DNA from 2 places in the Streptomyces sp. NPDC001315 genome. Region 2 is predicted to be linked to the other one. Evidence: predicted binding sites of a transcription regulator. Region 2 holds the regulator's gene; the other holds the start of a gene.

Region 1 (14,693 bases), on a different contig from region 2:
CCTGTGGGCGAAGCCCGTACGGAGCGTCAGGGCGGCCAAGTGGTCGCCGGCCGACACCGTGCTGATCGACGAGACCACCGACCTGGTCCAGCGCACCCACTCCCTCGGGCATGTGGTGCTGGACGAGGCGCAGGACCTCTCGCCCATGCAGTACCGGGCCGTCGGCCGCCGCTGCACCACCGGTTCCGCGACCGTGCTCGGCGACCTGGCGCAGGGCACCACGCCCTGGGCGACGCGGAGCTGGGACGAGGCGCTGGCCCACCTGGGGAAGTCCGACGGGGTGATCGAGGAGCTGACGGCCGGTTTCCGCGTACCGACGGACGTCATCACGTACGCCTCCCGGCTGCTGCCCCACATCGCGCCGGGCCTGACCCCGGTGGCGTCGGTGCGTGAGAACCCGGGCTTCTTCGACCTCCGCCCGACCGCCGGCACCGCCGAAGTGGTCGCCGCCTGCGAGGAGTTGCTGCGCAACGAGGGCTCGACCGGCCTGATCGCGGCCGACGCCCGTATCCCGGCGCTCACCGAGGCGCTCGCGGCGGCCGGCATCGCCCACCTGGCCCCCGGCGAGGAGACGACCCGGGAGACCCGCCTGACGCTGGTCCCGGCCTCGCTCGCCAAGGGCCTGGAGTACGACTACGTCGTCCTGGACGAGCCGCAGGCCGTGGTGGACGGCGAACCGGACGAGCGCACCGGCCTGCGCCGCCTTTACGTTGCGCTGACCCGAGCGGTGTCGGGCCTGATCGTGACGCACTCGGCTCCACTGCCGCCGCAACTGGCCCGGTAAGGGGGGACCCCCGTCGACCGCCGGGGGACTCCGCGCCCAACGCAGGTGGCGCTCCCCGTCGAACGGCGGGAGACTCCGGGCCGAACACCGGCGGCACTCCCCGTCAACCGCCAGAGGACCCCGCGCCCAACGCCGGCGGCGCTCCCCGTCGAACGCCGGGGCTCATTCCCCGTCGATCGCCCGCCGCCACTCCGCGACCGCGGCGGTCGACACCGGTCCCGTCCAGCCGTCCGGCCGTGCCGCTCCGCCGATGTGGAAGCCGTCGAGGCCGGCGGCCAGCAGCGACGGAACATGATCGAGCCGTAGTCCACCGCCTACCAGGAGCCGCTGCTCGTAGCCGGGCTCCCCGCGTCGCGCCGCCTCGGCGAGCAGCGTGGGGAGGCCGTCGTCGACGCCGGTCGCGGAGCCCGCGGTGAGGTAGGTGTCCAGCCCGGGCAGGCCGTCGAGCTGCTTGCGCAGGGCGTTCCGGTCGGCGGCGCGGTCGATGGCCCGGTGGAAGGTCCAGGGGGCGCCCTCCAGTTCGGCGACGATCCGCTCGACCGCGGCCAGGTCGACGCCGCCGTGCCCGTCGAGGAAGCCGAGCACGAACTCGGTGGCACCGGCCGCCCGCAGCTCGCGGGCGGCGCGCACCAGCCGCTCGACCTCCCCGGCCGCGAACCCGTCCGTGAGCCGCAGCATCACGCGCAGGTCGATGTCGACGGCGGCCCGGATCGCGGTGAAGGTCCCGGTCGGCGGGGTGAGCCCGTCGGCGGCGATGTCGGTGACCACCTCGAGGCGGTCCGCGCCTCCGGCCTGGGCGGCGACCGCGTCCCCGGCGTCGAGGGCGATCACCTCCAGGACTGCACGCGTGCTCATAGGACCCCTTCCCTTGGTTTCCCTGGTTCCCCTGGAGCGACTACAGGTCTAGTCCAATCTCAGGGTACGCCTCCGGGGCCGGGGGCGTGGGCCCCACGCCAGGAGCGAGCGCGCCGCCGGCGGCAGAATGAGGGCATGGCCGATCACGTCGATCTCGACGCCCTGCGTTCCCGCTGGCACGACACCCTGCTCGCCGCGCGGGAGGGCACCCTCGGGCCCGACCCGCACCGCTACGCCGACGACCTGTTGCGCCGCTGGTCGGAGCCGCAGCGCCGCTACCACACGGTCACGCACCTGGCCGCGGTCCTGGACCACGTCGACGTACTGGAGAAGTACGCGGACGACCCCCTCGCGGTGCGGCTGGCGGCGTGGTTCCACGACGCGGTCTACCTGCCGGAGCGGTCGACGAACGAGGAGCGCTCCGCGCACCTCGCCGAACGCGCGCTCCCCGAGGCCGGGGTCTCCGAGGAGCGGACGGCCGAGGTGGCCCGTCTGGTCCGCCTCACCGTCGGCCACGACCCGGCCGACGACGACCGCAACGGCCAGGTCCTGTGCGACGCCGACCTCGCGGTCCTCGCCGGGCCGCCCTCCGCGTACGCCACGTACACGGCCGCCGTCCGCCAGGAGTACCACTTCGTCCCCGACGAGGCGTTCCGCGAGGGACGTTCGGCGATCCTGCGCCAACTCCTCGACCTGCCCAGACTGTTCCGCACCCCGCACGGAGCCGCCGAGTGGGAGGCGACGGCCCGCTACAACCTCCGCTCCGAGCTGGAAATGCTGTCGACCTGAGAACATCCGCCCCCTTAGGCTGCCGCGCATGCGTGAAATGGGTGGGGACCAGGTGGAAGAGGCCGTCGCGGGCTGTGTCGCGGCACTGCGGCCGGCGGTGGACGCGGACTGGGCCGGGGTGAAGGCCGGCCGGCTGGAGTGGAACTGCCGGGAGACGGCCGCGCACATCGCGAGCGATCTCATCGCGTACGCGGGGCAGTTGGCGGGACGGGCGCAGCAGGCGTACGTGCCCTTCGAGATCACTCTCGACGGCACCGACGACGGCCTCGACCCGGCCGACAACCCCGGCATCCTCGAGGTCATCGAGACGACCGGCGCGCTGCTCGCCGCAGCCGTCCGCACCGCCCCGCGCGAGGTCCGCGCCTTCCACCCGTACCCGTTCCGCAGCGCGAACCGCGAGGGCTTCGCCGCGATGGGCATCGCCGAGGTGCTGCTGCACACCCACGACATCACCGAGGGCCTCGGGCTCGCCTACGAGCCGTCCGCGGAGCTGGCCGACGGCGTCCTCACCCGGATCTTCCCGCACGTCCAGCCGGGCCCGACCCCGTGGTCCACCCTCCTGTGGGCCACCGGCCGCGGCGACCTGCCCGGCCGCGCCCCCGTCACCGGCTGGCGCTGGAACAACAACCTCGTCATCCCCGCCGGACGCCTCACCCTCCAGGGCATCAGCCCCGCCGCCGCCCGCGATCTGCGGCTGGGCGGCGACGGCGGGTTCGCGTGGATCGACGGCGGCCCGTTCGAGGGCACGCGGGAGGCCGCCGGGATGCTGGTGAAGGCGTACGAGGCCGGAGTGCACCGGCCCGAGTGGGGCGTGTTCGCCCTCGTCCGCACCGAGGACGGCCGCGCGGTCGGCGGCATGGGTTTCCACGGCGCCCCCGACGACGACGGCCGGGTGGAGATCGGCTACGACCTCGTCGAGGCCGCCCGCGGCCAGGGGTACGCGACCGAGGCGCTGGGCGCACTGTCGGAATGGGCGCTGGCCCGCGACGAGGTACGGTCCCTGTTCGCGACCGTCGAACGGGACAACGTCCGGTCGCAGGCCGTGGTGTCCAGGGCCGGGTTCACCCGGGTCAGCGCGGACGGCAAGGAGTTCGCCTACGAACTGCGGGGCTGAGCGCGGCTCTTCCGCCTGCGCAGCCCCGACGCGTGCAGCAGCCGCACCACCTCGCGGCTGCCGACCTCCACGGCTCCGGCGCGGACCGCGTCCGGGTACCGGTGCGACGGGATGTCGTAGTGATCGCGCTCGAAGGCCCGCGGGGGCACCCCCAACGCATGGGCGAACAGGTGCAGTTCCTCGTACGAGACGTCGCTCACGAGGTGCGACCACATCCGTCCGTGCCCCGGCCAGGTCGGCGGGTCGATGTACACCGTCACGACGACGGCGTCCCGCCCGTGGCCGAGCCCAACGTCCCCACCGGCGCGACCTTCACGCCCGCCTGGTGGCACACCCAGTGCGGGTCGGGTCCCAGTTCCGGCTCGACGTCGAGAGCGTGCGGGTCGCCGGAGCCGCAGACCGGGCACAGCGGCCAGCGGCCGTAGCGCTCCAACAGCGCGTCCTGTACGTCCTGTGCGACCAGCCCGGCCAGGTAGTTCACGCCGTCCGGCCACTGCTCCACCCACCAGCGCCGCTGCGCCACGGACTCCTCGACCAGCGAGACGACGTCCGCCTCCGCCACCTGGCCCGCGACCAGATCGGCGAGCACGAGGGCGCGCGCAGCGTGCAGCGCCTGTTCCAGGGGGCTGATGGGGTCCATGCACCCATTGTGCGCACTCTTGACCCCGACACCGAGCCGAAAATATCTTTCATGAGTGACCCAGGATGTGAAGGAAATTTTCGGAACCCCAGGCGGCACCCCGCCGGCGCCAGCCGCCCTCGCGGCCAAGGTCCGCACGCTCGCCCCGTCGATGACCCGCTCCATGCAGCGCGTCGCCGAGGCCGTCGCGGGCGACCCGGCCGGCTGCGCGGCCCTCACGGTCACCGGCCTCGCCGAACTCACCGGCACCAGCGAGGCGACTGTCGTCCGCACCGCCCGCCTGCTCGGCTACCCCGGCTACCGCGACCTGCGCCTCGCCCTCGCCGGGCTTGCCGCGCAGCAGCAGTCGGGGCGGGCGCCGGCGATCACCACCGACATCGCGGTGGACGACCCGATCGCCGACGTCGTGACGAAACTCGCCTACGACGAGCAGCAGACCCTCGCCGACACCGCGGCCGGGCTCGACACCGTCCAGCTCGGCGCGGCGGTCACCGCGGCGGCCGCCGCCCGCCGTATCGACGTGTACGGCATCGGGGCGTCCGGCCTGGTCGCCCAGGACCTCACCCAGAAGCTGCTGCGCATAGGGCTGATAGCCCACGGGCACAGCGACCCGCACCTCGCCGTCACCAACGCCGTGCAGCTGCGCGCGGGGGACTTGGCGATCGCCATCACGCACTCCGGGTCCACGGGGGACGTCATAGAGCCGTTGCGGGTCGCGTTCGAGCGCGGGGCGACGACGGTGGCGATCACGGGGCGCCCGAACAGCGCGGTCACCCAGTACGCCGATCATGTGCTGACGACGTCCACGTCCCGGGAGAGCGAGCTGCGGCCGGCCGCGATGTCCTCCCGGACCAGTCAACTGCTCGTGGTGGACTGCCTGTTCGTGGGGGTGGCGCAGCGGACGTACGACACGGCCGGGCCGGCGCTGGCCGCGTCCTACGAGGCGTTGGCGCACCGGCACCGGTAGACCGTAGGACTGATCGTCGACCGCAGGACACCGAAAGAGCCGCAGCCATGACCCCCACGCACGACCACCACGACCGCGGTCTCCTCACCGAGTTGGAGACCCTCACCACCGAGGCCTTCCGCCCCGAACTCGCCGACATCGACCGGCTCCCCACCCTCGACATCGCCCGGCTCATGAACGGCGAGGACACCTCCGTGCCCGCCGCGGTCGCGGAGCGCCTGCCGGAGATCGCCGCCGCGATCGACTCCGTGGCCGAGCGGATGGCGCGGGGCGGCCGGCTGGTCTACGCCGGGGCGGGGACGGCGGGGCGGCTCGGGGTGCTGGACGCCTCCGAGTGCCCGCCCACCTTCAACACCCGGCCCGGGCAGGTCGTCGGCCTGATCGCGGGCGGCCCTGAGGCCATGGTCACCTCGGTCGAGGGCGCGGAGGACTCCAAGGAGCTGGCGCGGGCCGACCTGGACGCCCTCGCCCTGACCGTCGACGACACGGTGGTCGGCGTCTCGGCCTCCGGGCGCACCCCGTACGCGATCGGCGCGGTGGAGCACGCCCGGGCGCGCGGCGCGCTGACCATCGGGCTGGCCTGCAACGCGGACAGCGCGCTGGCCGCCGCGGCCGAGCACGGCATCGAGATCGTCGTCGGGCCCGAGCTGCTCACCGGTTCCACCCGGCTGAAGGCGGGCACGGCGCAGAAGCTGGTGCTCAACATGGTCTCGACGATCACGATGATCCGGCTGGGCAAGACGTACGGGAACCTGATGGTCGACGTACGCGCCTCGAACGAGAAGCTGCGCGCCCGCTCCCGCCGTATCGTCGCCCTCGCCACCGGCGCGGGCGCCAAGGAGATCGAGGAGGCGCTGGCGGCCACCGACGGCGAGGTGAAGCACGCGATCCTGAGCATCCTGGCCGGGGTGGACGGGCCGACGGCCGCCCGCCTTCTGGAGGAGTCCGACGGTCATCTGCGTGCCGCGCTGGCGGCGGCCGGGGCCTGAGCCGCACGCTCGGCGGGTGCGCACTGATCCCGCCTCCACCGCCGCCGCGATCCTCCCCCTGGTCGGCGGCCCCGCCAGAGCCCCACGGCCTCCTCGCAGCGCCTTGCGAGGTCGCGCGGCGCCCTACGCTGGACAGCTGCCGGTCGGTCCAAGCCCCGAAGGAGCAGGTCCCCCATGAACCACGCCCAGCTCACCGCCCTCGGCCGTGCCCTCCGCCTCCTCGGCGAGCACGGCGAGGCCCTCACCGCCGACACGCCCGACGCCCGGCTGCACGAGGTCAGGGCGGATCTGCGGCGTGCCCTGGACCTGACGGAGGAGAGCGTCAGCACGGCCGCGCCCACCACCCGGTGCGCCGAGCACCCGAACGGGCCGGTCGACTCCTCCGCCCCCGACCTGTGCCTGCTGTGCGAGACGCGGCGCCGGACCGCCCGCCGCTCCGAGTTCAACGGTCCCGCCCCGGACCCGCAGCCCACCGCCACCGCCCCCTCCCGCTACGGCGTACGCGCCGACCGGCCGCAGCCCCAGCAGCGCTGGCTGCCGGAGCTGTGGAACGGGCAGGAGTGGCAGCTGTGCGGCACCCCGCGCCGGGACCGCCGGGAGGCCGAGCTGTTCATCGCCGCCCAGCGGCGCGGGTCCCGGCCCGCGATGGCGTACCGGCTGGTGCACGAGTTCACCGACTACGAGGTGCTGCGCGTATGGGGTACGCCGGTGAAGGTCGACATCGAACCGCTCGGGAACCTGTGATCCGGTCGGAGGCCGGCGGCAGCTGCCGGACGGCCGCCACCCCGCGGTGCGGGGCGACGGCCGTCTCGGGCTCCTCGGTCGGACTGTCCTACGCCTTGGCTCCGGAAACCTCGTCGGCCCCGGACCGCGTGCCCGGCTCGCCGGCCGCGGGGGCGGCCTGGGCGGCGGCCCGGCTCCGGCCCGGGAGGAAGGCGGCGAGGACGAACGCCAGGACGGCGGCGCCGGCACCGATGGCCATGACGACCTTGAAGGCGTTCTCGGACGGCAGGGCGTAGCCGCCGAGGTTCATGGTCATCTGCGCCAGGACCACACCGGCGACGGCGCTGGCGACCGACGTACCGATGGACCGCATCAGCGTGTTGAGGCTGTTGGCCGCGGCCGTCTCGGACGGGTCCACCGCGCCCATGATCAGCGCGGGCATCGCACCGTAGGCGAAACCGACACCGGCGCCGATGATGCAGGAGACCAGGACCAGGTGCCAGACCTCGGACATCAGCACGATGTTCAGGCCGTAGCCGGCGGCGACGATCACGGCGCCGATCATCAGGGTGACCTTCGGGCCCTTGGCCTTGGTGATGGCCGCGGACACCGGGGCGAAGGCCATCATGACCAGGCCCTGCGGGGCCATGACCAGGCCGACGGTCAGCATCGACCTGCCCAGGCCGTAGCCGGTCTGCGTGGGCAGCTGAAGCAGCTGCGGCAGGACCAGCGACATCGCGAACATCGAGAAGCCGAAGGCGACCGAGGCGAGGTTGGTGAAGAGGACCTGGCGGCGGGCGGTGGTACGCAGGTCGACCAGCGGCGTCGAGGTGCGCAGTTCGAAGAAGCCCCACGCGAGAAGCACCACGACCGCGACGGCGAACAGGCCGAGCGTGGTGCCGCTGCCCCAGCCCCAGTCGGCACCCTTGGAGACGGCGAGCAGCAGGGAGACCAGGCCGACCGCCATGCCGATCGAGCCGACGAAGTCGAAGCGGCCGCCGGTACGCACCTTGGACTCGGGCACCAGCTTCAGGACCAGCGCGAAGGCGACGACGCCGAGGGTGGCGGAGGTCCAGAACAGGATGTGCCAGTCGAAGTTGTCGGCGATGAAGGCGGCGGCGGGCAGGCCGAGGGCGCCGCCGACGCCGAGCGAGGCGCTCATCAGGGCGGTGGAGCCGGCGAGCTTCTCCGCGGGCAGCTCGTCGCGCATGATGCTGATGCCCAGCGGGACGGTGGCGGCGGCCAGGCCCTGCAGCGCGCGGCCGACGATCATCGGGACCAGGGAGTCGCTGAGCGCGCACACCACCGAACCGCTGATCAGCAGCACGATGCTGACCAGCAGCAGCTTGCGCTTGCCGAACATGTCACCGAGACGGCCGGCGACGGGCGTGACGACGGCACCGGCCAGCAGCGTGGCGGTGACCGCCCAGGCGGTGTTGGACGCGGAGGCGTGCAGGTACTTCGGCAGTTCCGGGACGATCGGGATGACCAGGGTCTGCATCAGCGAGACGACGATTCCGGCGAAGGCCAGGACCGCCACCACTGCGTTCGACCTCGGCGGGGCGGTTCCTCCGGCCGCTGCGGGCCGGACAGGAGCGTCGGACATGAGAGGGCCTCCGTGGATGTACGGGTTGAACTGATGTGCTTGCCTCAAGCAACGATAAGTGAATTGATTGACTTAAGCAAGGGAAAAGAGGAAGCCCCAGGTCAGGCCAGTTTCAATACGAACGGCCCGCGGCCAGGGTGTGACCGCGGGCCGGTGATTCCGGCTGGCGCCTCAGCTGAGGGTCTTGAGCGCCGCCGCGTCGTACGGCTTCAGCTCGTCGAAGCGACCGGCGAGCACCTTGGCCGCCCACTCCGGGTCCTGGAGCAGGGCGCGCCCGACGGCGACCATGTCGTACTCGTCCCGCTCCAGGGATTCGAGGAGATCGTCGATCCCCTTGACCGGCGACCCCTCCCCCATGAAGCCCTTGATGAAGTCGCCGTCGAGGCCGACCGAACCGACGGTGATGACCGGCTTGCCGGTGAGCTTCTTGGTCCAGCCGGCCAGGTTGAGGTCGGAGCCCTCGAACTCAGGGAGCCAGTAGCGGCGGGTGGAGGCGTGGAAGACGTCGACGCCGGCGGCGGCCAGCGGGGTCAGGACGGCCTCCAGCTCCTCCGGGGTCTCGGCGAGCCGGGCGCGGTAGGCCTCCTGCTTCCACTGCGAGTAGCGGAAGACGATCGGGAAGTCGGCGGACACGGTCTCGCGGACGGCCGCGATGATCTCCGCCGCGAACTTGGTGCGGGCCACCGGGTCACCGCCGTACGCGTCCGTACGACGATTCGTCCCCGCCCACAGGAACTGGTCGAGCAGATAGCCGTGGGCGCCGTGCAGCTCGACCCCGTCGAAGCCGATGCGCTCGGCGGCGGCCGCGGCCTCGACGAAGGCGCCGATCACGTCGTCCAGGTCACGCTGGTCCATGGCCTTGCCGGTGGGCTCGTCGGCGCCGACCCGCAGACCGGACGGGCCGACGGCCGGGGCCTCGGCGAACGGCGGCTGTCCCTGCTCCCGCACCATGCCGATGTGCCACAGCTGCGGGACGATCGTGCCGCCGGCCGCATGCACGCCCTCGGCGACCTTCGCCCACCCGGCCAGCTGCTCCTCGCCGTGGAACCGCGGGACGCTGTCACTCTGCCCGGCCGAGTCGTGCCCGACGTACGTCCCCTCGGTGACGATCAGACCGACACCGGCGGCGGCCCGGCGGGAGTAGTACGACACGACGTCCTCACCCGGGATGCCGCCCGGCGAGAACTGACGGGTCATCGGCGCCATCACGATCCGGTTCGGAACCGTGAGCCCGTTCAGGGCGATGGGGCGGGAGAGGATCTCGGCCGCGCGGGAGGCGGGGGGCGTGTTGACGCTCACGTGGGGGGCTCCTACTGACGCTGCTTCTGCTGACCGGTTGGTATGTGCGCATGCATCGAATATGCGCAACAGCGTCAACCTCCACCCCCGTCAGCGCATTCCGGGAACCCCGGTCCTGCCGCTGTGATCCAGGACACGGGGCAGCATGTGCAGAGGTGGCAGTTTGTGCCACCCCGGAAGCGTCACCAGCGGAAGCGGAATAGGCCACCGGCTGAAACGCCCGAGGGCGGCACCCCCTGTCGGAACAGGAAGTACCGCCCTCGGTTCGCAGGACAGGCGATCAACCGGAGGTCGATCAGAAGTCCATGTCACCGCCCGGCATGCCGCCGCCGGCCGGGGCCGCGGCCTTCTCCGGCTTGTCGGCGATGACGGCCTCGGTGGTGAGGAACAGCGCGGCGATGGAGGCGGCGTTCTGCAGGGCAGAGCGGGTCACCTTCGCCGGGTCGATGATGCCCTCGGCGATCATGTCGACGTAGTCGCCGGTGGCCGCGTTCAGACCCCAGCCCACGGTCAGGTTGCGGACCTTCTCGACCACGACGCCGCCCTCGAGACCACCGTTGACGGCGATCTGCTTCAGCGGGGCCTCGAGCGCGAGCTTCACGGCGTTGGCGCCGGTCGCCTCGTCACCCGAGAGCTCGAGCTTCTCGAACACCGCGGAGGCCTGGAGCAGGGCCACGCCACCACCGGCGACGATGCCCTCCTCGACGGCCGCCTTCGCGTTGCGAACGGCGTCCTCGATGCGGTGCTTGCGCTCCTTGAGCTCGACCTCGGTGGCGGCACCGGCCTTGATGACGGCCACGCCGCCGGCCAGCTTCGCCAGGCGCTCCTGGAGCTTCTCGCGGTCGTAGTCCGAGTCCGAGTTCTCGATCTCGGCGCGGATCTGGTTGACCCGGCCCTGGACCTGGTCGGCGGAGCCGGCGCCGTCCACGATCGTGGTCTCGTCCTTGGTGATGACGACCTTGCGGGCGCGGCCCAGGAGGTCCAGGGTCGCGTTCTCCAGCTTGAGGCCGACCTCCTCGGAGATGACCTCGCCGCCCGTGAGGATGGCGATGTCGCCGAGCATGGCCTTGCGGCGGTCACCGAAGCCCGGGGCCTTGACGGCGACGGACTTGAAGGTGCCACGGATCTTGTTGACGACCAGGGTCGACAGGGCCTCGCCCTCGACGTCCTCGGCGATGATCAGCAGCGGCTTGCCCGACTGCATGACCTTCTCGAGGAGCGGCAGCAGGTCCTTGACGGAGCCGATCTTGGAGTTGGCGATCAGGATGTACGGGTCGTCGAGCGACGCCTCCATACGCTCCATGTCGGTGGCGAAGTACGCCGAGATGTAGCCCTTGTCGAAGCGCATACCCTCGGTGAGCTCCAGCTCCAGACCGAAGGTCTGGGACTCCTCGACGGTGATGACGCCTTCCTTGCCGACCTTGTCCATCGCCTCGGCGATGAGCTCGCCGATCTGGGTGTCGGCGGCGGAGATGGAGGCCGTGGAGGCGATCTGCTCCTTGGTCTCGACATCCTTGGCCTGCTCGAGCAGGGCACCGGAGACGGCCTCGACGGCCTTCTCGATACCGCGCTTGAGGGCCATCGGGTTGGCGCCGGCGGCTACGTTGCGCAGACCCTCGCGGACGAGCGCCTGGGCGAGAACGGTCGCGGTGGTCGTACCGTCACCAGCGACGTCGTCCGTCTTCTTGGCGACTTCCTTGACCAGCTCGGCGCCGATCTTCTCGTACGGGTCCTCGAGCTCGATCTCCTTGGCGATGGACACACCATCGTTGGTGATCGTGGGGGCGCCCCACTTCTTCTCGAGGACGACGTTGCGGCCCTTGGGGCCAAGGGTGACCTTGACGGCGTCGGCGAGCTGGTTCATCCCGCGCTCGAGACCGCGCCGTGCCTCCTCGTCGAACGCGATGATCTTGGCCATGTGAAGTGGTCCTCCCGGACTGGGGTGGATTGCTCCGGACCGCGCTGGCGCCCGCGACGGACGGCCTGCCTGCCCCGTGGTTCCTTGCACCACCTGGCCTGCGGGCCTCACCGACCCGGTCCTTCGTTATCACTCTCACCTTCAGAGTGCTAACGCCAATGATTAGCACTCGCCCCGTCCGAGTGCAAGGTGCGCCCGCGCAGCGGGCTCGTTGCGGGGTGGCGGTCGGGTGACGGGCGGGCGCGAACGCCCGCCGGGGATCCACGGGCCCGCGCGGCGGCGGCCGGGCAGGCCGAAGGGCTCGTACCCGGTGAGGTACGAGCCCTTCGAAGAAGAACAGAAGAACGTCGCTGCTGTTAGTCGGCGCGTGCTTCAGCCGGTCGCCAGGCGGACCATGTCCGCCTGCGGCCCCTTCTGACCCTGCGAGATCTCGAAATCGACCCGCTGGCCCTCTTCCAGGGTGCGGTACCCGTCCATCTGGATCGCGCTGTAGTGGACGAACACGTCCGCACCACCGTCGACCGCGATGAAGCCGTACCCCTTCTCCGCGTTGAACCACTTGACGGTGCCCTGAGCCATGCCTAACTCCCCTATTACTGGCCCTTGCACGGATCCACACTTCGCGGACCCGGGTCAGACCTCACCCCCCAATGGCAGCCGGGGGCGTGCGCCGGAACGCGTCGACCGCGGCTGAATGTATCTGTCCAACTGCCGTCTGCAACAGGTCAATCGGACGAGAAATCCGGGCACGACGGGTCCGGAATCTACCCACAATTCGCCTGGTTTCAGGGCAAGTTGGGCCAGGCATAAGGAGCGAAAGGCGCAAAAGGCCTGCGCACTTTGGCTACTTCTCATCGGCCGTGCGGCAGGTTGCGAGGGCCGCGAACCCTGGAATCGGGAGCGGGTTCCCCAACTGTACCGCGCTCAACCACACTGAATTGCCCCCTCCGCTTCTCTCACGGAGGGGGCAATTCGACGAACTCCCGGTAACCGCGGTTACCAATGGTAATGATCAGCCTCCGGCGACCGCCGGAATGATGGAGACACCGGCGCCGTCCGGGGTCACCGTCTCCAGGCCCTGCTCGAAGCGGACGTCGTCGTCGTTGACGTACACGTTGACGAACCGGCGCAGCTTGCCCTGGTCGTCGAGGACGCGGGCCGCGATGCCGGTGTGGTTCTTCTCCAGGTCGGAGATGACCTCGGCGAGGGTCGCGCCCTCGGCGCTCACCTCGGCCTTGCCGCCGGTGTAGGTGCGCAGGATGGTGGGGATGCGGACGTTGACGCTCATGATGCGAGGCCAGCCTCTCGGAAGGAGTCCAGGTTCGGGCGGATCGTCGCGGTCAGGCCGGTGCCGGCCACCGCGTCCAGGGTCTTCAGTCCGTCGCCGGTGTTCAGTACGACGGTCGTCTTGGTCGGGTCGAGCAGGCCGGCCTCGATGAGCTTCTTCGTCACGCCCACGGTCACCCCGCCGGCCGTCTCGGCGAAGATGCCCTCGGTCCGCGCCAACAGCTTGATCGCGTCCACGATCTGCTCGTCCGTCACATCCTCCACCGCACCGCCCGTGCGGCGCGCGATGTCCAGGACGTACGGCCCGTCGGCCGGGTTGCCGATCGCGAGGGACTTGGCGATGGTGTCCGGCTTCTGGGGACGTACGACGTCGTGGCCTGCCTTGTACGCCACGGACACCGGCGAGCAGCCTTCCGCCTGCGCACCGAAGATCTTGTACGGCTTGTCCTCGACCAGCCCGAGCTTGATCAGCTCCTGCAGGCCCTTGTCGATCTTCGTGAGCTGGGAGCCGGAGGCGATCGGGACGACCAGCTGGTCGGGCAGCTGCCAGCCGAGCTGCTCGCAGATCTCGTACGCGAGGGTCTTCGAGCCCTCCGCGTAGTACGGCCGCAGGTTGACGTTGACGAAGCCCCAGCCCTCGCCCGCCGGGTCGCCGATCAGCTCGGAGCAGAAGCGGTTCACGTCGTCGTAGTTGCCCTCGATGCCGACGAGCTCGCCGCCGTAGACGGCGGCCATGACGACCTTGCCCTGCTCCAGGTCGTGCGGGATGAACACGCAGGAGCGGAAGCCGGCCCGGGCGGCGGCGGCGCCCACGGCGCCGGCCAGGTTGCCGGTGGAGGAGCAGGAGAGGGTGGTGAACCCGAAGGCGCGGGCGGCCTCGAGGGCCTGGGCGACGACGCGGTCCTTGAAGGAGTGCGTCGGGTTGCCGGAGTCGTCCTTGACGAAGAGCTTGCCGGCGTCGACACCGAGCTCGCGCGCCAGGTTGTCGGCCTTGACGAGCTTGGTCCAGCCGGGGTTGATGTTGGGCTTGGTCGCCACGTCCGCGGGGACGGGCAGCAGTGGTGCGTAGCGCCAGATGTTCGCGGGTCCCGCCTCGATCTGCTTGCGGAGCTCCTCGGTGTCGTAGGCCGAGAAGTCGTACGCGATCTCGAGCGGGCCGAAACACTCCTCGCAGGCGAAGACCGGGCCGAGCGGCACGCGGTGACCGCACTCGCGGCAGGAAAGCGCCGCGGCGGGGCCCAGATCGACGGAGTTCGTGGTGCTTGCAACAGTCTGCACAGCCATGGAGGCGAGGCCCTTTCTCCTCATCTTCCTCACGGCGCACTTCGCCGTGAGACGGATTTGGCACCTTCCCTAGTCGGGAGCCTCGCGGTGAACGAGAACCGACTGGAGGGTTGCCGGGGCTTCATCGGGCCGTATCCCTCTGCCCCTCTGGATGAGCGGTATGTAGTTGTGAACGGCGGGCCACCCCGGACATGCGATGGTCACCCGCGTTGTTCAAGACTGTAACCGAAGGCCAGGACAGTTGAGAGAGTCGTCCGAACCGCGAGATGCCTGTGCCCATAGCCGCCACCGCTGCGGGCCCCTTTCCCGCCGCGAGAACGTAGAAGGAGCCGCCACTGTGCTGGAAGAAGTCGAGCGCTGGCTGAGCACACGCTCCTGGTCCGTGACCGATCGGCCGCTCCACCAGCTCCTTGCCGCGAAACGCGCCAGGGGCCAGTC
Region 2 (14,693 bases):
TCGAGTCCGGCGGTCAGGACGGTCCTGAGGTCGGCGAGGTCGGTGGCCGACGGGTCGGTGAGCGGGGCGCGCACGGGGCCGACGGGGCGACCGCGCAGCCGGGCCGCGGCCTTCACCAGGGACACCGCGTATCCGGGGGTGCGGTCGCGGAGTTCGACGAGCGGGACGTAGAAGTCGCGCAGCAGCCGGTCGGCGGTCTTGTCGTCGCCGTCGCGCAGAGCGCTGTGGAAGGCGTTCGCGATCTCGGGGGCGAAGGCGTGGACGGCGGAGGAGTAGGCGGGGACGCCGACGGCCGCGTAGGCGCGGGCCTGGATCTCGGCGGTGGCGGCGCCGTTGAAGAAGAGGAAGTCCTCGGGCGCGTTGAGGGTGAGGCGCTGGAGGCGGTCGAGGTCGCTGTGGCCGTCCTTGAGACCGATGACGCCGGGGATCCGCGTGATGCGCCGGAACGCCTGCACACCGTAGGCGACCTGGCCGCGCTGGTAGGCGATGAGCGGCAGCCGGGTGCGGGCGGCGAGCTGTTCCAGCTGCGCGACGAGGCCGTCCTGCGGGGCGGCGACCAGGTAGTGCGGCAGGACGAGGAGCGCGTCGGCCCCGGCGTCCTCGGCGACGCGGGCGAAGCGCAGCGCCTGCGCCCAGCCGTAGCCGACGCCCGCGACCACGGGCACGCGGCCCGCCGTCTCCTCGACGGCGGCGGAGACGACCCGTCGGTACTCGTCCTCGTCGAGCGAGAAGAACTCGCCGGTGCCGCAGGCGGGAAAGAGGGCGCCGGGCCCGGTGGCGAGCTGGGCCGCGAGGTGGGCGCGGAAGCCGTCCAGGTCGAGGGAGCCGTCGTCGTGGAAGGACGTGAGCGGGAAGGACAGCACGCCGTTCGCCATCCCGTCCCGGAGTCTGCGCACCACGGTCTGTGTCTGCGCGTCACCTGTCACGGCGCCATCTCCCCATGTAGACGTTATCCATGTATGAAAACCGAGATTAGATACACGAACTGCCGCCGTCAACGGCGCGACGCGGCCCTCTTGATGCGCCCCGCCACGCATACGATCGGCACATGTCGGAGACAGGGGGCGTCCGCGAGGTGAAGTCCGCGGCGCGCACGGTCGAGCTGCTGGAACTGCTCGCCGCACGCGGGGACCGGCCGGCGCGTCTTCAGGAGCTGGCGGACGAGCTGGGCGTGCCACGCAGCTCGATGTACGCGCTGCTCCAGACGCTGGTCTCGCGTGCCTGGGTGCGCACGGACGACACCGGCTCCCTCTACGGCATCGGCATCCACGCCCTGCTCACCGGCACCAGCTACCTCGACTCCGACCCGCACGTCCGGCTCGTACGCCCGTTCCTCGACGAGGCCTCGGAGGCGCTCGGTGAGACGATCCACCTCGGGCGGCTGGACGGACGCAACGTGGCGTATCTGGCGACGCGCGAGTCGCACGAGTACCTGCGGACCATCAGCCGGGTGGGGCGCCGGCTGCCCGCGCACGTGGGCGCCCTGGGCAAGGCGCTGCTGGCGGAACGGCCGGACGAGGAACTCCCCGAGGGCCCCTACGAGGCCCTCACCCCCAACACCCGCACGACCCGCGCCTCCCTGGCCGCCGACCTCGCCGGAGTGCGGGCCCGCGGCTACTCCGTCGACCGCGAGGAGGGCGTCCTCGGCATCGCCGGCTTCGGCTTCGCACTGCGCTACGACGTTCCGGCACAGGACGCGATCAGCTGCTCGGTGCCGGTGGCCCGGCTCACGCCGGAGCACGAGGAGCGGATCGTCGCCGTGATGCGGGAGGTCCGGGCGAGGATCGAGGAGACGGCGCCGGGGCGGGCGCGCGGGGTGCGGTGAGCCGGCGGTAGCGCTCGCATTTACCCGAGCTCCCCCGCCCCAAACACAACGTGCCCCACATCACACCCCCCGCCCTTCTTCTCGAACCGCGTGCTTGATACAAATTGCCCGCGCGTTCCTGTCCGTCGACGGTCGTTGCCCAACCCCCCTTTCTTGAGCCGCTCCTTTCGCATGCCCCGGGAACGCCCGTGTTCGCCCCTCGCACCACCCCCTGGCCCCTCGTCGCCCTTTTCACGGCCGGGTACCTCGCCCCGTATCTGCTGCCCACCACCGTCGGCAGGCTGGACGCGGGACTGCCGCTGTCCGCCACGCAGGCGGGGGCCGTCGGCAGTGCCCTGCTGCTGAGTTCGGCGTCGGCCGGGTTCGTCCTCGCGTCGCGGGTCGAGCGGATCGGGGCGCGGCGGCTGGCCCGGATCGGCCTCGCGCTCGCCGCGTTCGGCTACGGCGGGGCCGCCCTCACCCACTCCGTACCGGCCGTCGTCCTCGGCGCGCTGGTGGGCGGCTTCGGGTCCGGTACGGCCACCACGGTCGCCGCCACCCGGATCGCCGCCGAACGCGACCCGCACCGCGCCTCCGCACTCGGCCTGCTCGGTGTGTCCGCGCTCGCGGGCGTCGTCTATCTGACGGTGCCGCATCTCGGCCGGGGCCACGGCCAGCCGCTCGCCGCGATCGCCCTGACCGCTCTCGCCGTCTGGCCCCTGACGAGCCGTCTCCCGGGCCGTACGGCCCTCCCGCAGACCCGGCGGCAGCGAGCCCGACTCCCCCATCTCCGCTCCGGGCTCGTCCTCGCCGGGGCCATGCCCTGCTGGTCCCTCGTCCAGAACTCCCTCTGGGGAGTCAGCGGCCGCATCGGCCTGACCCAGGCGCATCTCACCGAGGCCGCCGTCGGTGTCGTCTTCGCCGTCGCACTGGGGGCCGGCCTGCTGGGGGTCCTGGGCGCGGGAGCGCTCGGGCCGCGGCTGGGCCGGGCGCTGCCCATCGGGGCCGGTACCGCGCTCATCGCCGGCTGCGTCGTGGCCAGCGCGTCCGCGACCGACCTGACGACCTTCGCCGCCGGCGAGATCGCGTGGAACCTCCTGTACCCGGTGGTCCTTTCGTACCTCATCGGCCTCGCCGCCTCGCTCGACCCGCGCGGCCGCTGGGCGGTGCTCGTCGGCTCCGCGTCCTCGCTGGGTACGGCGGCGGGACCGCTGACCGGCAGTCTCCTGTCGGCGCGGGCCGGCTTCCCCGACATGGGTGCCGTCCTCGCCGCCGGGCTGCTCGTCGTCGCCGTACCCATGACCGCCGTCGCCCTGCACACCGCCGGCCGGCCGCTGCTGCCGGGCACGGTCCGGCGGCGGGGCGGCACACCGGCCGCCGTGGTCGCCGCCTCCACCGGGGCGCCGACGGGAGCGGTCCCGCAGGTGGGTGCGCCGGAGCAGGCGGTCGTGGAGATCACGGTGGACGCACCCGCGGTTTCCGCCCGGGGCGCCTACGACACGGCGGGTCCCCGGCGGGCGGCTGCCGCACCGGGGCCCTCGGCCGACTAGGGACAGCTCCTGGCTCGCGCGAGCCGCGCCCCGTCCGCAGGCGGACGCGTGCCTACGAGAACTCGTACGCCTCCACCTCGGCGAGGTAACGCGCCCGCAGTTCCTCGTCGTCCTCCAGGAAGGAGGCGACGAAGGAGTTGCGGGCCAGTTCGCGCAGGCGGTCCTCGGTCAGGCCGAGGACGGACCGTACGGCGTCGAAGTTGTCGCCGGCGTAGCCGCCGAAGTAGGCGGGGTCGTCGGAGTTGACCGTGCACAACAGGCCGGCGTCCAGCATGGCGGGCAGCGGGTGGTCCGCCAGGACGTCCACCGTGCGCAGCCGGACGTTGGACAGGGGGCACAGGGTCAGCGGGATGCGCTCGCGCACCAGCCGCTCGACCAGCGCCGGGTCCTCCATGCAGCGCAGGCCGTGGTCGACGCGCTCGACGCCGAGCACGTCCAGCGCCTCGGTGATGTACTGCGGCGGTCCCTCCTCGCCGGCGTGCGCCACGCGTCGCAGCCCGAGGGCGGCGGCAGCCTCGTACACCTCGCGGAATTTCACCGGCGGGTGGCCGACCTCGGCGGAGTCCAGGCCGATGCCGGTGATCCGGTCGAGGTAGGGCTTCGCCGCCTCCAGGGTCTCCAGGGCCGACTCGGCGGACTCGTCGCGCAGGAAGCACAGGATCAGCCTGGTGGAGACGCCGTGGTTCTCCTCGCTGCGGCCGAGGGCCCGCCACAGCCCCTCGACGACCGTCCCCATGCCCACACCCCGGGCGATGTGCGCCTGCGGGTCGAAGAAGATCTCCGCGTGCCGCACGCCCTGCGCGGCGGCGCGGGCGAGGTAGGCGTTCGCGAGGTCCTCGAAGTCCCGCTCGGTGCGCAGGACGGCCATCAGCTCGTAGTACAGGTTCAGGAAGGACTGGAGATCATCGAACTGGTACGCCTTGCGGAGCTCTTCCGTGTCGGCGTACGGCAGCGTGACACCGTTGCGCGCGGCGAGCGCGAACGCCAGCTCGGGCTCCAGGGTGCCTTCGATGTGGAGGTGCAGTTCAGCTTTGGGCAGGGGCATCAAAGCATGGTACGGGGGTTTTATCTGCGCTTCGGAACCGGCACTCTCAGCAGATCGTGCGCCACGCTCAGCTCCCCCGCGAACCCGGCGGCCCGCGCCTGCCGCTCGAACTCTCCCCCACTCTCGGCTTCGCTCGAGCGGGAGGTGCCCCCATGGCCGGAGTAGCGCTGGCTGAAGTGGGTGAGCACCAGGTGCCGCACGCCCGCGTCCCGCGCCACCCGGGCCGCCTGGCCGGCTGTCAGGTGACCGTGCTCCACCGCGAGTTCCTCGTCCTCGTCGAGGAACGTGGACTCGATGACGAGCAGGTCGCAGCCCTCGGCGAGCACGTGCACACCGTCGCACAGCCGGGTGTCCATGACGAACGCGAACCGCTGACCGCGCCGCGGCTCGCTGACGTCCTCCAGCGTGACGGTCCCGATCGCGCCCTCGCGCTGGATCCGGCCCACGTCCGGACCCTTGATGCCGTGCGCGGCGAGCCGGTCGGGCAGCATGCGGCGGCCGTCGGGCTCGACGAGCCGGTAGCCGTAGGACTCGACGGGGTGGTCGAGCCTGCGCGCCTCGAGCGTGTACGCGCCCGTGACGGTGAGCGGGCCGTCCTCGGCGACCGGGGCCTCGGTGATCCCGACGGTCTCGCGGTAGGCGGTGGCGTAGCGCAGTCGGTCGAAGAAGCGCTGGCCGGAGCGCGGATAGTGGGCGGTGACCTGGTGCGGCACCTTGTCGAGGTTGATGCGCTGGATCACGCCGGCCAGGCCCAGGGAATGGTCGCCGTGGAAGTGGGTGACGCAGATCCGGTTCAGGTCGTGCGCGGCGACCCCGGCACGCAGCATCTGCCGCTGCGTGCCCTCGCCGGGGTCGAAGAGGATGCCCTCGCCGTCCCAGCGCAGCAGGTAGCCGTTGTGGTTGCGGTGCCGGGTGGGGACCTGGCTGGCGGTGCCGAGGACCACCAGTTCGCGTACGGACACGGCGACTTACCCGGGGGGCCACTGCATGCCGCGGCCACCGAGGACGTGCGCATGGGCGTGGAAGACGGTCTGGCCCGCGCCGGCTCCGGTGTTGAAGACGACGCGGTAGCTCTCCAGCTTGTCCTCTTCGGCGACCGCCCGCGTCTCGCGCAGCACGTCGGCGGTGAGCGCCGGGTCGGCGGCGGCGAGCTCGGCCGCGTTCGGGTAGTGCGCCTTGGGGATCACCAGGACGTGCGTGGGCGCCTGGGGATTGATGTCCCGGAACGCGACGGTCGTCTCCGTCTCACGGACGATCGTCGCCGGGACATGCCCCGCCACGATCTTGCAGAACAGGCAGTCGTCCTGCGGCTCCCCGCCCTCGTTTCGTGCCATGCGTGTGCCTCCTCGCGCAGTTCACCTCGTACCACGGCATCGTAGCGAGCCGGTGTGTCACTCCAGGCCCGGCAGGCTCGGCGGGATCTTGGCGGGCGTCTCCTGAAGCGCCTCCAGCGCGATCCGGACCGCCTCCTCCAACTGGACGTCCCGCCCGGCCGCGTGGTCCTGCGGGCGCTGCACCACCTCCACGTCCGGGTCCACGCCGTGGTTCTCCACGCCCCACCCGTGACCCTCCAGCCAGAAGGCGTACTTGGGCTGGGTGATCAGGGTGTCGTCGACCAGGCGGTAGCGGCTGTCGATGCCGATGACACCGCCCCAGGTGCGGGTGCCGACGACCGGTCCGATGCCGAGCGCCTTGATCGCCGCGTTGACGATGTCGCCGTCGGAGCCGGAGAACTCGTTGGCGACGGCGACCACCGGTCCGCGGGGCGCGTCGCGCGGGTAGCTGAAGGGCCGCATGCCACGGGGCAGGTTCCAGCCGACGATCCGCCGCGCCAGCTTCTCCACGATCAGCTGGGAGGTGTGACCGCCCCGGTTCTCCCGGACGTCGACGACGAGGCCCTCCCGGATCACCTCGACGCGCAGGTCGCGGTGGATCTGGGCCCAGCCGGGCGCCTGCATGTCGGGGACGTGCAGATAGCCGAGCCGGCCGGCGGAGCGCTCGTGCACGTACGCCCGCCGGTCGGCGACCCAGGCGTGGTAGCGCAGTGGTTCCTCGTCGGCGATCGGGACGACGACCGCGTGCCGCGGGTCGCCGCCGCCCGCCGGGGAGATCGTCAGCTCCACCGGCCTGCCCGCCGTACCGACGAGGAGCGGCCCGGGGCCGGTCACCGGATCCACCGGATGCCCGGCGACCGCCACGACGGCGTCCCCGGCGCGCACCGCGACGCCGGGCGCGGCCAGCGGGGATCGGCCCTTCGGGTCGGAGGTCTCCGAGGGCAGGATCCGGTCGATGCGCCAGGTGCCGTCCGGGTGCCGGGAGATGTCGGCGCCGAGCAGGCCCTGACGCGCGCCGCGGCCGTAGCCGCCGTTCGGCGTGATGTACGCGTGCGAGGTGCCGAGTTCGCCGTGCACCTCCCACAGCAGGTCGACCAGGTCGTCGTGGGTGGCGAGGCGGTCCAGCACCGGACGGTAGCGGTCCAGGACACCGTCCCAGTCGGTCCCGCCCAGGTCCGGCCGCCAGAAGTTGTCCCGCATGACGCGGCCGGTCTCCTCGTACATCTGCCGCCACTCGGCCGCCGGGTCGACGGTCTGCCGTACCCGGGTGAGGTCGACGGTGATGTTGGAGTCGCTGTCGTCGTCGTTCGAGGCGCGCCGGTCGCTGGGGACGACCTTGAGCCTGCCGTCGGTCCACAGCAGCAGCCGCTTGCCGTCGCCGGTGACCTCGAAGTCGTCAGCGTCGGCGGCCAGGTGCTCGATGCGCTGCTGGGCCAGGTCGTAGCGCTCCAGCTCGGTCTTGGGGTCCGGGTCGTCGGGGGTCGCGCGGGAGGCGCCGAGGACACCGCGCACCGGGTGGCGCAGCCACAGCACACCGTCCTTGGCGGCACGCAGGGTGGAGTAGCGGGCGGCCTCGACGGGGAAGGGGACGATGCGGTCGGCGAGCCCTTCGAGGTCGACACGGGTCGCCGGGGTGCCCTCGCTGTCGGGCGTCTCGTCCTTGTCGGGGGCCTCGAAGGGGCGGCCGTGGCGCTGCGGTCCGAACGGCGACGGTGTGGTCGCGGCGAGCGTGATCAGGTGCGGGCGGGCGCCCTCGACGAACGCGAGGTCGAAGACGTGCTCGTCGTAGACCGGGTCGAAGGAGCGGGTCGACAGGAAGGCGAGGTGCTTGCCGTCGAGGGTGAACGCGGGGGCGTAGTCCTGGAAGCGCAGCGGCGTCGCCTCGGTGACCGACAGGTCGGTGGTGTTGGCGAGCCTGAGCTGGGTCAGCGGGTACGGGCCGGGGTGCGACCAGGCGAGCCAGGCGGAGTCGGGCGAGAAGGCGAGGCCCTCCACGTCCCCGTACTCGCTGCGGTCGACCTCGCGCACCTCGCCGGTCTCCCGCTCGACGAGCAGCAGCCGTCCGTCGTGCGCGGCGACGGCGGCACGGCTGCCGTCGGGCGCCATGGCCAGGTCGAGAACGCGGCCGAGCCGTCCGGCGGCGATCCGGCGCGGGGTCGCTCCGGGAGCGAGGCCGGTCGAGGGCGCGAACTCCAAGGCGTCGTCGCCCTCGGCGTCCGTCACCCACACCACCCATTCCTCGCCCTCCGTGCGGAAGGTGCGCGGCAGCCGGGCCCGTACACCGGGCCGCGCGGCGAGCGCCCGGGCCGGTCCCGCGCGGTGGGTGACCCAGTGGACGGCACCGCGCACGGCGACCGCGCTGCCGCGCCCGGTGTGGTCGGGGGAGGCCGAGCCGAACCAGCGGGCCGCGTTCACCGGGCGGGGCTGCCGGTCGGTGCGCTGCCCGCCGAGCCGGATGTCGAGCCGGCGCGGCTCGGCCCCGTCGAGGTCGTCGAGCAGCCACAGTTCACCGGCCGAGACGTACACGACACGGCTGCCGTCGCTCGCCGCGTGCCGGGCGTAGAAACCGTCGAGAGGGGTGTGACGCCGCAGGTCGGAGCCGTCGGCGAGGGAGGAGTACAGCGCGCCGGTGCCCTCGTGGTCGGAGAGGAAGGCGATGCGCTCGCCCACCCACACCGGGTATTCGATGTTGCCGTCCAACTCCTCGTGCAGCCGGGTGAATTCGCCGTCCCCTTCTTCACCTTCGGCGGCACGGTCGATCCACAACTTGCCCGCCGTACCGCCGCGATACCGCTTCCACCACGCGGCCTCACGCCCCATAGGCGCCGACAGCAGCACGGTGTGCGGCCCGTACGCCACGTCACCGACGGGCCCGTACGGCAGCACGGCGGCCGGCCCGCCGTCGAGCGGGACGGCGCGCGCCCAGCTGCGGCGCAGGCTGGCCTGACCCTGGGTGCTGGTGGCGAGGACCTCGCCGTCCGGGGTCCAGCCGCGCACCCTGGTCATCCAACTGCCCCAGTACGTCAGCCGCTCGGCGGGGCCGCCGTCGACCGGGGCGATGTGCACCTCGGGGGCGCCGTCACGGGTGGAGGTCCAGGCGACGGTGGTGCCGTCGGGCGAGATGCGCGGCAGGGTCACGGGCACGTTGTCGGCGCTGACCCGCCAGGCCCTCCCGCCGTCGAGGGGCGCGAGCCACACGTCGTCCTCGGCGGTGAAGGCCACCAACTCGCCGTGCAGATGCGGGAAGCGGAGATACGCCGACGAGGGCGATGCTGCTGCTGCGGACTGTGTCACACGATCAGCCTATGCAGCGCCGCCGCCGGCTGACAGGGAAACGGATCTCTCACTTGCCCTCGACGGGCCGGCACCGCGGGTCGCTGTTCGTGCACCAGACGGTCCTGGTGACGGTCACCGTGGCGGTGGGCTGTCCCTGCTGCCCGCCGGCGCCCCCGTTGACGGGCGAGGGCGTGGCGTCGCAGTTGCCGAGCCCGCTCACATGGAACCACGGCTTGCCGCCCACCTTGGCGGTGAGGTCCCCGCGCACGCACGCACCGTCGACGGCCCGGGTGACCTTCCCGGTGACGGTGATGTCCTTCGCGTCGTCGGTCTCGCCCTGGCAGTCGACGGAGGCGACGGAGTTCGCGCTCGCCGTGGCCGCATGGTCACCGAAGTTGGCGGTGCAGCTGAGCCACCGCACGTTCACGTGCTGCCGTTCGAGTTCCTTCGTCGCGGTCCGGTCGGTCGTGTACGCCACCGAGGCCGAATTCAGCCCACCCGGATCGCACGCCACGAGGCCACCCACGGCGACCATCGCACACCCTGCCACTGCCACCACCCGCGTCCCGCGCGGGCGGGCCCAAATCCGCCTCAATGCCCCCATGGAGGGCATCGTGCCACTCGTGGCGGCACGACGGTAGACCGCATGCGGTCACAATGCGAGCCCGGGTCAGCACGTAGCAGCGGCCAAGTCGGTGACGAGCAGCCGTACCTGGGCGAGTTCCACGGCGACCTCCCGGCGGTCAGGACCAGCGGCCGGTGCGGCCGAGGAGAAGGGCCGCGGCCGCGGTCCCGGCGGTCGAGGTGCGCAGCACGCTCGGCCCCAGGCGGTACGGTCGCGCGCCCGCCTCCTCGAACAGCGCCAACTCCTCGGGGGACACACCGCCTTCAGGTCCGACCACGAGCACGATGTCGCCCTCGGCAGGCAGTTCGACGGCGGCCAGCGGGGCGTCACCGCTCTCGTGGAGTACGGCGGCGAAGTCGGCCTTGGCCAGAAGTGCGCCAACCTGCTTGGTCGTCGCCGCGTCCGCGACCTCGGGGAAGCGCACCCGCCGGGACTGCTTGCCGGCCTCGCGGGCGGTGGCCCGCCACTTGCCGAGCGCCTTCAGCCCGCGCTCGCCCTTCCACTGGGTGATGCAGCGGGAGGCCGCCCACGGCACGATCGCGTCGACGCCGACCTCGGTCATCGTCTCGACGGCGACCTCGCCGCGATCACCCTTGGGCAGCGCCTGCACGACGGTGATACGGGGCGCCGCCCGGGGCTCCTCGTGCACCTCGCGCAGGTCGACGATCAGCCGGTCCTTGCCCTCGGCGGCCGCGACCTCGCCCTCGGCCCAGCGTCCGGCGCCGTCGGTGAGGACGACGGCCTCGCCCGGCCGCAGCCGCTTCACGGAGACCGCGTGCCGCCCCTCGGGCCCGTCGAGGACGTACTGCCCGGCGCCGTCGGCGCGGACGTCCTCGACGACGAAGACGGGCGCGGTCACCGGACCTCACCCCGTTCCGACAACGCCGCCCGGGCCGCGTCGAGTTCGGCCGCCAGCACCTCGACCAGCTGCCCGGCGGGGAATTCGCGGGCCATCCGGTGGCCCTGGCCCGCCCACAGGGCCATGCCCTGCGCGTCACCGGCCTTGGCGGCGGCCTTGCGCAACGGCGAGGTGAGGTGGTGGACCTCCGGGTAGGCGGCGGGGGCGTACGGCCCGTGCTCACGCAGGAAGCGGTTGACCAGACCACGGGCCGGGCGCCCGGAGAAGGCGCGGGTCAGCTCCGTGCGGACGAACAGGGGGTTGGTCAGCGCCTGCTTGTGCAGGGCGTGGGCGCCCGACTCGGGGGTGGCGACGAACGCCGTGCCGAGCTGGGCCGCACCGGCGCCCGCCGCGAGCACGGCGGCGATCTGGCTGCCGCGCATGATGCCGCCGGCGGCGACCAGCGGGAGGCTCACGGCCTCACGGACCTGCGCGATCAGCGCGAGCAGTCCGATGCCACAGCCGTCGTTCTCCTGGATGTCACGGTGGGTTCCCTGGTGGCCGCCCGCCTCGACGCCCTGCACGATCACCGCGTCGGCGCCCGCCCGCTCCACCGCGAGGGCCTCCTCGACGGTAGTGGCGGTGACCCACGTGAGGCTGCCGGCACGGCGCAGGGATTCCAGCACGTCCCGGCTCGGGACGCCGAAGTGGAACGACACCACCGGCACCGGGTTGTCCAGCAGCACCGCGAGCTTGGCCTCGTACCCGTCGTCACGCCCGCTGTCCGGGTCGCCGAGCTCCGTCTCGTACCAGGCGGCCTCGCCGGCCAGCTGGTGGGCGTAGACCTCGACGGCGCCGGCCGCGGGGGGCGCGGCGTCGGCAGTGGAGCCGGTGCTCGCACCGGGGAACTCCGGCTGCGGCATGAACAGGTTCACGCCGAAGGGGCGGGCTGTGAGGCTCCGCAGCTGCTTGATCTCCTGGTACACGCCGTCGGCGGTCTTGTACCCGGCGGCCAGGAACCCGAGCCCGCCCGCCTCGGAGACGGCGGCGGCGAGCTGCGGCACGGAGACGCCGCCCGCCATGGGGGCCTGCACGATCGGATGGGGGCAGAGATCGGTCAGTGCGGAGGACATGACGGCATGTTGTCACGTCCTTCGAACAAGTCCGAATCGAGACTTCCCCCCTGGCACAGGCCAGGGGGAGAGGGGACCTCAGCGACCGTTGAACGCGTCCTTCAACCGCGAGAACAACCCTTGCTGCCCCGGCTGACCGCGCCTGCCCGGGGGACGACCCCCGGACCCCCAGCCGCCCCGCAGCTCACGTACGACCGTTGAACGCGTCCTTCAACCGCGAGAACAACCCTTGCTGCCCCGGCTGGAACTGCCCCTGCGGACGCTCCTCCCCGCGCAGCTTGGCCAGCTCGCGCAGCAGGCGCTCCTGCTCGGGGTCGAGCTTGGTCGGGGTCTGCACCTCGACGTGGACGATGAGGTCGCCCCGGCCGCCGCCGCGCAGGTGGGTGACGCCACGGCCGTGCAGCGGGATCGACTGGCCGGACTGGGTGCCGGGCCTGATGTCGACCTCCTCCATGCCGTCCAGGGTCTCCAGCGGCACCTTCGTGCCGAGGGCCGCCGCCGTCATCGGGATCGTCACCGTGCAGTGCAGGTCGTCGCCGCGCCGCTGGAACATCGCGTGCGGCAGCTCGTGGATCTCGACGTACAGGTCACCGGCGGGACCGCCACCGGGCCCGACCTCGCCCTCACCGGCCAGCTGGATACGCGTGCCGTTGTCGACACCCGCCGGGATCTTCACGGTCAGGGTCCGACGGGACCGCACCCGGCCGTCGCCCGCGCACTCCGGGCACGGGGTCGGCACGACGGTCCCGAAGCCCTGGCACTGGGGGCAGGGGCGGGACGTCATGACCTGGCCGAGGAAGGACCGCGTGACCTGCGACACCTCGCCGCGACCGCGGCACATGTCACACGTCTGGGCACTCGTCCCCGGCGCCGCGCCCTCACCGTTGCAGGTGGAGCAGACGATCGCCGTGTCGACCTGGATGTCCTTCGTGGTGCCGAAGGCCGCCTCGTCCAGCTCGATCTCGAGCCGGATCATCGCGTCCTGGCCCCGGCGCGTGCGCGAGCGCGGTCCGCGCTGCGACGCCGTGCCGAAGAAGGCGTCCATGATGTCGGAGAAGTTGCCGAAGCCACCGGCGCCGAAGCCGCCCGCGCCGGCCCCGCCCGACTGGGAGAGCGGGTCGCCGCCGAGGTCGTAGACCTGCTTCTTCTGCGGGTCCGACAACACCTCGTAAGCGGCGTTGATCTCCTTGAACCGCTCCTGGGTCTTCGGATCGGGGTTGACGTCCGGATGCAGCTCGCGCGCGAGCCGCCGGAAGGCCTTCTTGATCTCTTCCTGCGACGCGTCGCGACGCACGCCGAGAACGGCGTAGTAGTCCGTGGCCACTTAGGACTCCGCCAGGATCTGTCCGACGTACCGTGCCACTGCGCGTACCGCTCCCATCGTTCCCGGGTAATCCATGCGGGTCGGTCCGACCACGCCGAGCTTGGCGACCGCCTCGTTGCCCGAACCGTAGCCGACCGACACCACCGAAGTGGAGTTGAGTCCCTCATAGGCGTTCTCGTGACCGATCCGCACGGTCATGCCCGAATCTCCCGCCTCGCCAAGCAACTTGAGGAGCACGACATGCTCCTCCAGCGCCTCGAGGACGGGACGGATCGTGAGAGGGAAGTCATGTCCGAAGCGGGTCAGATTGGCGGTGCCGCCGATCATCAACCGCTCCTCGTTCTCCTCGACGAGCGTCTCCAGCAGAGTGGAGAGCACCGTCGAGACCGTGCCGCGGTCCTCTGCCTCGAAGGCGTCCGGCAGATCCTCCACGAGACGGGGTACGTCCGCGAACCGGCGCCCCGCGACCCGGCTGTTCAGCCGCGCCCGCAGATCCGCCAGGGAGGTCTCGCCGAAGGGCGCCGTGCAGTCGACCACGCGCTGCTCGACCCGGCCGGTGTCGGTGATCAGCACCAGCATCACGCGCGCCGGCGCCAGCGCCAGCAGCTCCACGTGCCGCACCGTCGAGCGGGTCAGCGACGGGTACTGCACGACGGCGACCTGCCGGGTCAGCTGCGCGAGCAGCCGTACGGTCCGGGCCACCACGTCGTCGAGGTCGACGGCCCCGTCGAGGAAGTTCTGGATCGCGCGCCGCTCGGGCGCCGTCATCGGTTTGACGCCCGCGAGCTTGTCGACGAACAGCCGGTAGCCCTTGTCGGTGGGGATGCGCCCGGCGCTGGTGTGCGGCTGGGCGATGTACCCCTCGTCCTCGAGGGCCGCCATGTCGTTGCGGACGGTCGCGGGGGAGACGCCGAGCTTGTGCCGCTCGGTGAGTGCCTTGGAGCCCACGGGCTCCTCGGTACCGACGTAGTCCTGGACGATGGCGCGCAGCACCTGAAGCCTGCGTTCGCTCAGCATCTCGCGCACACCTCCCGGAATGTCGTCCCCGTGGCCTTCCGCCTGGCACTCTGCGAGCGCGAGTGCCAGCGTTCCCCGAGCCAGTGTACGGCCGTGGGGTACGCCCCGGGCAAGGCTGGGCCTGCGACGACGTGACGGGCCCGCTCCCACGGCTAGCGTCGCCGCATGACGGTGACTTGGGAAGAGCTGGGGTGGGAGCGGCTGACCGAGGGGTCGGACGGTGCCGTCTTCCGGTGTGGGACTGCGCGGTGGGGCTGGTCGTGGGGGACGGTTCGGCTCTGCCGATCGACGCCGGTTCGATCCTCGCGAAGGGCGCCCGGCTGCGCGGGCAGGCGGAGGCGATCGCCGGCGGCCGTGTGTGCTTTCTCGCACTCACCCACCGTTCCTGGAGGCTGAGCGGGAGCGAGTCCTGCGTCCAGGACCTTCGTACGGGCGCAGCGGCACGCGCCGGCGGAGTGTTTCGGCGTGTCGTGAGCCCTCGTCCACGACACGCCGACGGCTTCTCCTATCGTCATCCGAATGCGCCAGTACTCACCCGACCTGACTCCGCCGTGGAAGAAGCCCAAGCCGGTCCCGGAGGTCCCCGCCGAGCCCGGCCTGGTGGTCGAGGAGCCCGGGACCGGTTTCTGCGGGGCGGTGATCCGCTGCGAGGCGGGCACGGTGACGCTGGAGGACCGCTTCGGCAAGCACCGGGTGTTCCCGCTGGAGCCGCGGGGCTTCCTGCTGGAGGGCCGGGTGGTGACGCTG

What was found. Region 2 encodes HrcA, which represses chaperone genes, less so after heat shock. Its sites were predicted from a motif close to TTNGCACTCNGNNNNNCNGAGTGCNAA; they were not measured.
Region 1: groL (chaperonin GroEL) is a predicted target of HrcA. The motif match lies at 11,847-11,873, and genes of this name have one in related genera.

What each region holds. Positions count from the first base shown of each region.
Region 1 covers NZ_JBIAWZ010000008.1:328,222-342,914, forward strand. The annotation lists gene ACFY16_RS24075 (HelD family protein) at 1-784, shown strand, start outside; gene ACFY16_RS24080 (copper homeostasis protein CutC) at 947-1,639, opposite strand; gene ACFY16_RS24085 (hypothetical protein) at 1,775-2,428, shown strand; gene ACFY16_RS24090 (GNAT family N-acetyltransferase) at 2,457-3,542, shown strand; gene ACFY16_RS24095 (DUF4031 domain-containing protein) at 3,524-3,802, opposite strand; gene ACFY16_RS24100 (hypothetical protein) at 3,799-4,182, opposite strand; gene ACFY16_RS24105 (MurR/RpiR family transcriptional regulator) at 4,238-5,149, shown strand; gene murQ (N-acetylmuramic acid 6-phosphate etherase) at 5,197-6,138, shown strand; gene ACFY16_RS24115 (hypothetical protein) at 6,313-6,882, shown strand; gene ACFY16_RS24120 (MFS transporter) at 6,971-8,467, opposite strand; gene ACFY16_RS24125 (NADH:flavin oxidoreductase) at 8,639-9,766, opposite strand; gene groL (chaperonin GroEL) at 10,062-11,684, opposite strand; gene ACFY16_RS24135 (cold-shock protein) at 12,057-12,263, opposite strand; gene ACFY16_RS24140 (MoaD/ThiS family protein) at 12,697-12,972, opposite strand; gene thrC (threonine synthase) at 12,969-14,255, opposite strand; SAM riboswitch class I at 14,273-14,413, opposite strand; gene ACFY16_RS24150 (glucosyl-3-phosphoglycerate synthase) at 14,593-14,693, shown strand, end outside.
Region 2 covers NZ_JBIAWZ010000001.1:208,951-223,643, forward strand. The annotation lists gene ACFY16_RS00985 (5-dehydro-4-deoxyglucarate dehydratase) at 1-875, opposite strand, end outside; gene ACFY16_RS00990 (IclR family transcriptional regulator) at 1,049-1,825, shown strand; gene ACFY16_RS00995 (MFS transporter) at 2,014-3,354, shown strand; gene ACFY16_RS01000 (adenosine deaminase) at 3,407-4,399, opposite strand; gene ACFY16_RS01005 (ribonuclease Z) at 4,420-5,361, opposite strand; gene ACFY16_RS01010 (histidine triad nucleotide-binding protein) at 5,368-5,733, opposite strand; gene ACFY16_RS01015 (S41 family peptidase) at 5,791-9,027, opposite strand; gene ACFY16_RS01020 (hypothetical protein) at 9,077-9,613, opposite strand; gene ACFY16_RS01025 (16S rRNA (uracil(1498)-N(3))-methyltransferase) at 9,753-10,493, opposite strand; gene ACFY16_RS01030 (nitronate monooxygenase) at 10,490-11,605, opposite strand; gene dnaJ (molecular chaperone DnaJ) at 11,790-12,929, opposite strand; gene hrcA (heat-inducible transcriptional repressor HrcA) at 12,930-13,946, opposite strand; partial or broken gene ACFY16_RS01045 (MBL fold metallo-hydrolase) at 14,112-14,326, shown strand; gene ACFY16_RS01050 (DUF3097 domain-containing protein) at 14,466-14,693, shown strand, end outside.